One region of the Mesorhizobium sp. f-mel genome, then DNA from elsewhere that is predicted to be linked to it. Evidence: predicted binding sites of a transcription regulator. Region 1 holds the regulator's gene; each other region holds the start of a gene.

Region 1 (2,262 bases):
CCACAGCGACGGTCGCCGGTCGCCTTCGTCACGCGAAAACTCGCCGCTGGGACTGGTACCATCGCAATGACCTCCATCATTGCCGGCAGCGCCACCGCGCTCTTCGCCATCTGGCACTTCCAGCGCGTATCGCCGCTTAGCCTGTTCGCCAATCTGGCGGTCATGCCAATCGTCACGGTCGTCATGTTTCTGGCCGTCCTCAGCGCTCTGGCAATGCCTTTCGGCTTCGACGGACCTTTCCTCTACATGATGGGCAAGGGACTGACGGCCATGATCGCAATATCGGGATGGATTTCCGAGCGGTCGCCGGTCGATGCAGTCGGGCTGATCTCGTTGCAGTCGGTTCTGCTGGTGACGGTCGCCCTGGTCATCGCTACGATGGCGACGACATGGTTGCGGCTTGCGGCACTTCCCTTTGCGCTCGCCGGCCTGCTGACGATTTCCGACACGCGCGCCCCCGATGTGCTGATTTCGGAAGATGCGCATCTGGTGGCGCTGCCGATCGGCGGCGGCGAACTTGCCGTCAACCGGGTGCGTTCGAACGAATTCACCACCGACAACTGGAAACATGCGCTGGTTTCAGCGACCATTGTCGAGCCGGAGACATTCGAAAAAGGAGACGTGCGGTTCGACATCGCCGACCCGGCCGACCTGCCGCCTGGAGCGCCCTTCTACTGCACTGCCGGCCTGTGCCTCGCCCGGCACCCGTCCGGCGCGATCATCGCACTCGCCGACGACCGCAAAACCGCACGGCCAGCCTGTGCCTTTGCGGATTTGATCGTCATCGACGATGCCACAGCCTATTATAATCCCTGCCGCAATCCGCTGGTTCTCGTCGTCACCAAACGGCAGCTCGCTCGCATGGGCAGTGCCGCCGTCTTCTTCGATCCGCTATCAGCGACGACGCGCGCAGAAATCCGTTTTGCCGTCAGACAGCCATATAGGCCTTGGCACGAGCAGCGGAGATTTTCGCGCGAGGCGAGGGGCTTGCCGCCATACCGCAGGGCCGAGAAACCCAAGAAGCCTGCCGCTCAGTAACGCCGGATCAGTCCGACGAGCTTGCCTTGCACCTTGACCCGGTCCGGCCCGAAGATGCGCGTCTCATAGGCCGGATTGGCGGCTTCCAGTGCGATCGAGGCGCCCTTGCGGCGGAACCGCTTCAGCGTCGCTTCCTCCTCGTCGACCAAGGCGACGATGATCTCGCCAGGCTGGGCGGTGTCGGCGTTGCGGATGATGACCGTGTCGCCATCGAAAATGCCGGCCTCGATCATCGAATCACCCTTGACCTCCAGCGCGTAGTGCGTGCCGCCGGTGATCATGTCCGGTGGTACCGAGATCGAATGCGTCTGGTGCTGGATGGCCTCGATCGGCACACCCGCAGCGATGCGGCCCATCACCGGTATGGAGATGGTGGCAACGACGTCGTCGTCATTGCCGGCCGCGGGCAGGCGCGAAGGCGCCGGTTTGATCTGTCGTCCGAGGCTGCCCTGCCCAAGGCTGCCCTGAATGACGCTTGGCGAGAATTTGCGAGCCGAATTGAGGCCGGGCGCGATCGAATCGGGCAGGCGCAGCACCTCCAGCGCGCGGGCCCGGTTGGGCAGGCGGCGAATGAAACCGCGCTCCTCCAGCGCCGTGATCAGCCGATGGATCCCCGACTTCGAGGCGAGGTCGAGCGCTTCCTTCATCTCGTCGAACGAGGGCGGAATGCCGCTTTCCTTCAGCCGCTCGTGGATGAACATCAGCAGTTCATGTTGTTTGCGTGTCAGCATCGCGACCCCCAACAGAATCAGAAAAACAAACCCAGAACAAACACTATCTGTTCCAGTTGTGTTCCGCAACCGTTTAAAGTTTAATGAATGTGTTGACGTTTTGTTCAGCGTAGCATCAGCACGCTGCACGCGGCGCCCGTCGCGGCTGGGGGAGCGAATGGCTCGCGCACGATCAGCCCGTTGGCGTCGGCCAGCATTTTGAGCATCGAGGAATCCTGGACGCCGAACGGGGTCGCCAGTGGCGTGCCGGCTTCTTCCTTCACCACCGCGCGTACATAGTCCTGCCTGAGATCGTTGGCCGGCATGGCGGCGCCGAGCCGCGCCTGACGCATGTCCTGCCGGAAGGCGCGGCCGCCGAGCCGCGCAAGCAGCGGCTTCAGAAAGAGCTGCGTGCAGACCAGGCTCGCCACCGGATTGCCAGGCAGGCCGATGCAGCGGATGTCGCCCAGCCGCCCGAACATCAACGGCTTGCCGGGCCGCATGGCGATTTTCC
Region 2 (2,262 bases), on a different contig from region 1:
TGCGGCGCGTCAGCTCGATCTCCAGCGGCCCGCTGTGGTGCGAGGCGCGAAACAGCACGGCCTGCGCTTTCAGCACCGTGCCGGCCTCACGCTCGGTCAGGATAGCCTGGCAGACGTAACTCGCCTGCTCGGCTTCGTCGCGAACGCTGACCAGCCTCGGCTTTTCCGCCGATTTGCGCTCCGACCAGAGGTTCTTGGTAAAGCGCTCCGAGGCCTCGCCGATCACCGCATTGGCGGCGGCCAGGATGGTCTCGGTCGAGCGGTAGTTGCGCTCAAGCATGACGATCTCGGCCGGCTGCGCGAACTGTTTGGGGAAGTCGAGGATGTTGCGCACTTCCGCCGCTCGAAACGAATAGATCGACTGCGCATCGTCACCGACCACCGTCAGCCCGGAGCCGTCCGGCTTGAGCGCCGTGAGGATCGAGGCCTGCAGCCGGTTGGTGTCCTGGTATTCGTCGACCAGCACATGGTCGAAGCGCCCGCCCAGATGCGCTGATATCTCCGGCTCGCCGGCCATCTGCGCCCAGTAGAGCAGCAGGTCGTCGTAATCGAGCACGTTCTGCTCCTGCTTGGTCTCGACATATCGGGCGAACAGCGTCTTAAGCTGTTCTGCCCAACCCGCGCACCAGGGAAACACCGAACCGAGAATCTCGCCGAGCGGCGCCTGCGCGTTGACGGCACGCGAATAGATCGCCAGGCACGTGCCCTTGGTCGGAAAACGGCCTTCGGTTTTGGAGAAGCCGAGTGCGTGCCGGGCGAGGTTCATCAAGTCGGCCGAATCCTCGCGGTCATGGATGGTGAAGGCCGGATCGAGGCCGATCTCCGGCGCATAATCGCGCAGCAGCCTGGCGCCGATGCCGTGAAACGTGCCGGCCCAGCTCAGCGCATCGGTGATGATGGAAGCGTCTCGGCCGAGCACCTCGCCGGCGATGCGTTCGACCCGCTTGGCCATTTCCGATGCGGCACGACGCGAAAACGTCATCAAAAGGATGCGCCTGGGGTCAGCGCCCCTGACGATCAGATGCGCGACGCGATGCGCCAGCGTGCTGGTCTTGCCGGAGCCGGCTCCGGCGATCACCAGTAGCGGCCCGGCGACCTTGCCGTCGCCATGCTCGACGGCAAGGCACTGCTCGGCATTCAGCTTCGCGAGATAGTCAGGCCGGAAGGTCGAATCACGGGCAGCGAGGTTCATTGCCCATCAAGCATCGTTTCCGCTTTGTTCGCAACGGTTTCGACGGAAAAGTTGCGATCGATGCGTCCGTTTCTACTGGCGCACCAGCCGATGAACTGGACTTAGCGCTCGGGCTCTACGCCCATTGCCGCCGACTGCCGCCGCAACGACTTGTCGTCATCGGGAGGCGGCAGCAATAGCGGATCGAAGTCATCGGGCACCTCGTCAATGATTTCCCTGACTATACGGTAGGCCACGTAGACGGCGGCACCGGCCATGAGCAGACGGATCATGATTTTCTCCATTGGTGTGGACCAACCGAAGAGCCCGCGTTTTGTTCCTCGCTCTCTCGTTTTGTTCCCCGCTTTCCGAACGCCCCGAGCTCTGCCTGAGCGTGCAACCAAATCGGCACCGTCTCGTTTGCCCGATGACAGGAGGTTGCGATGAACAAGCTCTCAATTTTGCTGGCCCCGACCTGGCTCGTTTTGGCGGCAGCGCTGGCTGTCGCGGCTTGCGATAACAACATCCCACCGACAAAGGCCCCCGGCGCCGATCAAAACCCGCAGGTCGACCCTGCACCCAAGTCGACGTCAGGCGATGATCAACCCGGCACGCCGCCGGCGCAGTGATGGAACGCAGAAAAAGTGGCCGGCGCCGCTTGGGAGGGAGCGATGACGCCGGCCAGGCGGGTATCAGGTCCGCCGCATACCTAGAGATAGCTGAGTCTTGCTGTTGCGTCATGGGGCGATCGCGGAAGACGACCGCGTTGGACAGTCAATTAACTGACAAATGTGACAAAACTGCCATTTTCAGATGCGAGAAGCCGATGCTCGCAAGGCGCCGCGCCGTCGCAGCAGGTTCCGGCCCAACCCAGGGCTGGCTCTCTGATCCGGTGAGGCCGGCGATCGGATCTTTCCTCCCGCGGCATCAGGCAATCTGCCGCCGCCGGCCATTTTCATGCCTTATGCGGCCAACCGGCGCTCAAGCTCTTGCGAAGCGCTGACGTCCCGTGCAAAAGCGCGGCCATGCTGATCATTAACGACCTTTCGCTCCGCATGGCCGGACGCCTGCTTCTCGACCATGCCTCGCTG
Region 3 (2,262 bases), on a different contig from region 1:
TGACGATGAAACGCATATGGATGCGGGTGAACACCCGCGGCTCCTTCTCCGCCCGATCGGCGTCGAGTTCGACCACGCAGTCTTCGACCGCCTCGCGGCCCTTTTCGAGGATGTGGACGACATCATAGGCTGAGCAGCCGCCGGTGCCGAGCAGCACAAGCTCCATCGGGCTCGGCCCCGGCGTCCTGCCTTCCGGCCCGAACGCAGTCCCCAGCACCACCTTGTGGCCGCTGCCGGACTCGCCGACAAAGGTGCGCTCCTCGACCCATTTGACCCGTGCTTTCACCTAATACGTCCTTTCACTGCGCACCGCTTAAATGCAGAACGTCCCGAAATCCAAGACAGATTTTCGGGACGCCAATTCGTGGCCTCAAGTAGCTGGCGTTTTTCGCCCGCGTAAGGGACGTCCGCCCCAAGAAATCAGAACGGAATTTCGTCGTCGAGTTCGCGCGACGAACCGCCGCCACCACCGCCCTTGTTGCCGCCACCGCGATTGAAACTCTCGCCCGGGCCGGACTGCCCGAAATCGGAACCGCGGCTGCTGCCGCCACCGGCATAGCTGCCGACCTGACCGCCCTCGCCTTGCCCGCGCGCGTCGAGCATCTGCAGCTCGCCACGGAATTTCTGCAGCACGATCTCAGTCGTGTAGCGATCATTGCCGGTCTGGTCCTGCCATTTGCGCGTCTGCAACTGGCCCTCGACATAAACCTTCGCGCCCTTCTTCAGATACTGCTCGGCGACCTTGGCGAGCTGGTCGTTGAAGATGACGACATTGTGCCACTCGGTCTTTTCCTTGCGCTCACCGGAAGTCTTGTCGCGCCAGCTTTCCGACGTGGCGACGCGGATGTTGACGACCGGCTCACCCGAATTCAAACGGCGGATTTCCGGGTCCGCCCCGAGATTGCCCACCAGAATGACCTTGTTGACGCTACCCGCCATGATACTTCTCCGCGCTCATCCGAAACAAAATTTCTGCCGCTCACCTTATAGACTGCGGACAATCCCCGCCTGCCGTGGCTGCCTTTTCCCACAAGGTTTTTGTTCTCTTTTCGTTCTATCCCAGTCAATTCCTACTGTCAAGGAATGTCAGCAATCGATGGGTCCGCCGTGCATTCCATATGGGCGCGAAAAGACTGCTTGCCAAACCAATAAGTGCAGACTTATGCTTCAATCATGATCGAAGCAGAGATTTTTCGAGCGCTTTCCGACCCGACGCGCCGCGCCGTCTACGAACGGCTCGCCGCCGGCGAGAAGACCGTGTCGGAACTGCGCAGCGGCATGACCGTGTCGCAACCGGCCGTGTCGCAGCATCTCGCGGTGCTGCGCGGCGCCGGCCTGGTGGTCGAGCGGCGAGCCGGCCGCAACGCCTATTATCGCGCCGATCCGCAAGGGCTTGACCCTCTGCTCAGCTGGATCGAGCGGTACCGTGCGTTCTGGCCCGAGCGCATCGAAAGGCTCAAGGCGGTTTTGAAGGATATGGACCAATGACGGCAAAACAGCATTCAGACATGGCGGCAGATTCGATCGAGTTCGAGTGCGAGCTTCCAGACCCGCCGGAAAAAGTATGGCGGGCGCTGACGGTGCCGGACCTGCTCGCGGCCTGGATGATGCCGAACGACATCAAACCCGAGATCGGCAGTCGCTTTGCCTTTGCTAAGGCGGGTGCACCGATCGAGTGCGAAATCCTCGACGCTGAGCCCGAACGCCTGCTGCGCTATTCCTGGCGGGAGCGGCCGGCGCCTGGCAATGCAGCTGATCCGCTCGACAGTATCGTCACCTTCACGCTCGGCCGCACCGCGTCGGGCGGTACGCATCTGCGCATCGTCCACGATGGATTCGCGCGGGTCGCTACGTCTGCGGTTGCGATGGTGGGCGCCGTTTGCCGGCTTTCGCTCAACGCACACAGCCCCAAACAGACCATTGCCGCAAACACGCCTCGCCTTTTCCTGCGCGCGGCCTGAGCGGCACAACGGAGAAAAGCGATGAGCGGTTTTGCCAACCTGGTGCCGATGGTGATCGAGCAGTCGAGCCGCGGCGAACGCGCCTTCGACATTTTTTCGCGGCTGCTGCGCGAGCGCATCGTCTTCATCAACGGTCCGATCGACGATGGCGTGTCGGCGCTGGTCTGTGCCCAGCTTCTATCGCTGGAATCCGACAATCCCGATAAGGAGATTTCCCTTTACATCAACTCGCCGGGCGGTGTGGTGACCAGCGGTTTCGCCATCTACGACACGATGCAGTATATAAGCAGTCCAGTATCGA

The links. Region 1 encodes LexA, which represses DNA repair genes until DNA is damaged. Its sites were predicted from a motif close to TGTTCNNNNTGTGTTCNG; they were not measured.
Region 2: ACWUKX_RS14310 (ATP-dependent helicase) is a predicted target of LexA. The motif match lies at 1,207-1,224, and genes of this name have one in related genera.
Region 3: ACWUKX_RS25250 (single-stranded DNA-binding protein) is a predicted target of LexA. The motif match lies at 1,040-1,057, and genes of this name have one in related genera.

Annotation. Positions count from the first base shown of each region.
Region 1 covers NZ_JBSPTO010000022.1:73,835-76,096, forward strand. Annotated here, with positions in the region: gene ACWUKX_RS23040 (ComEC/Rec2 family competence protein) at 1-1,038, shown strand, start outside; gene lexA (transcriptional repressor LexA) at 1,032-1,769, opposite strand; gene ACWUKX_RS23050 (molybdopterin molybdotransferase MoeA) at 1,874-2,262, opposite strand, start outside.
Region 2 covers NZ_JBSPTO010000009.1:117,566-119,827, forward strand. Annotated here, with positions in the region: gene ACWUKX_RS14310 (ATP-dependent helicase) at 1-1,192, opposite strand, end outside; gene ACWUKX_RS14315 (hypothetical protein) at 1,294-1,464, opposite strand; gene ACWUKX_RS14320 (hypothetical protein) at 1,615-1,800, shown strand; gene ACWUKX_RS14325 (ATP-binding cassette domain-containing protein) at 2,197-2,262, shown strand, end outside.
Region 3 covers NZ_JBSPTO010000027.1:80,052-82,313, reverse strand. Annotated here, with positions in the region: gene ACWUKX_RS25255 (OsmC family protein) at 1-286, opposite strand, end outside; gene ACWUKX_RS25250 (single-stranded DNA-binding protein) at 421-939, opposite strand; gene ACWUKX_RS25245 (ArsR/SmtB family transcription factor) at 1,174-1,488, shown strand; gene ACWUKX_RS25240 (SRPBCC family protein) at 1,485-1,961, shown strand; gene ACWUKX_RS25235 (ATP-dependent Clp protease proteolytic subunit) at 1,983-2,262, shown strand, end outside.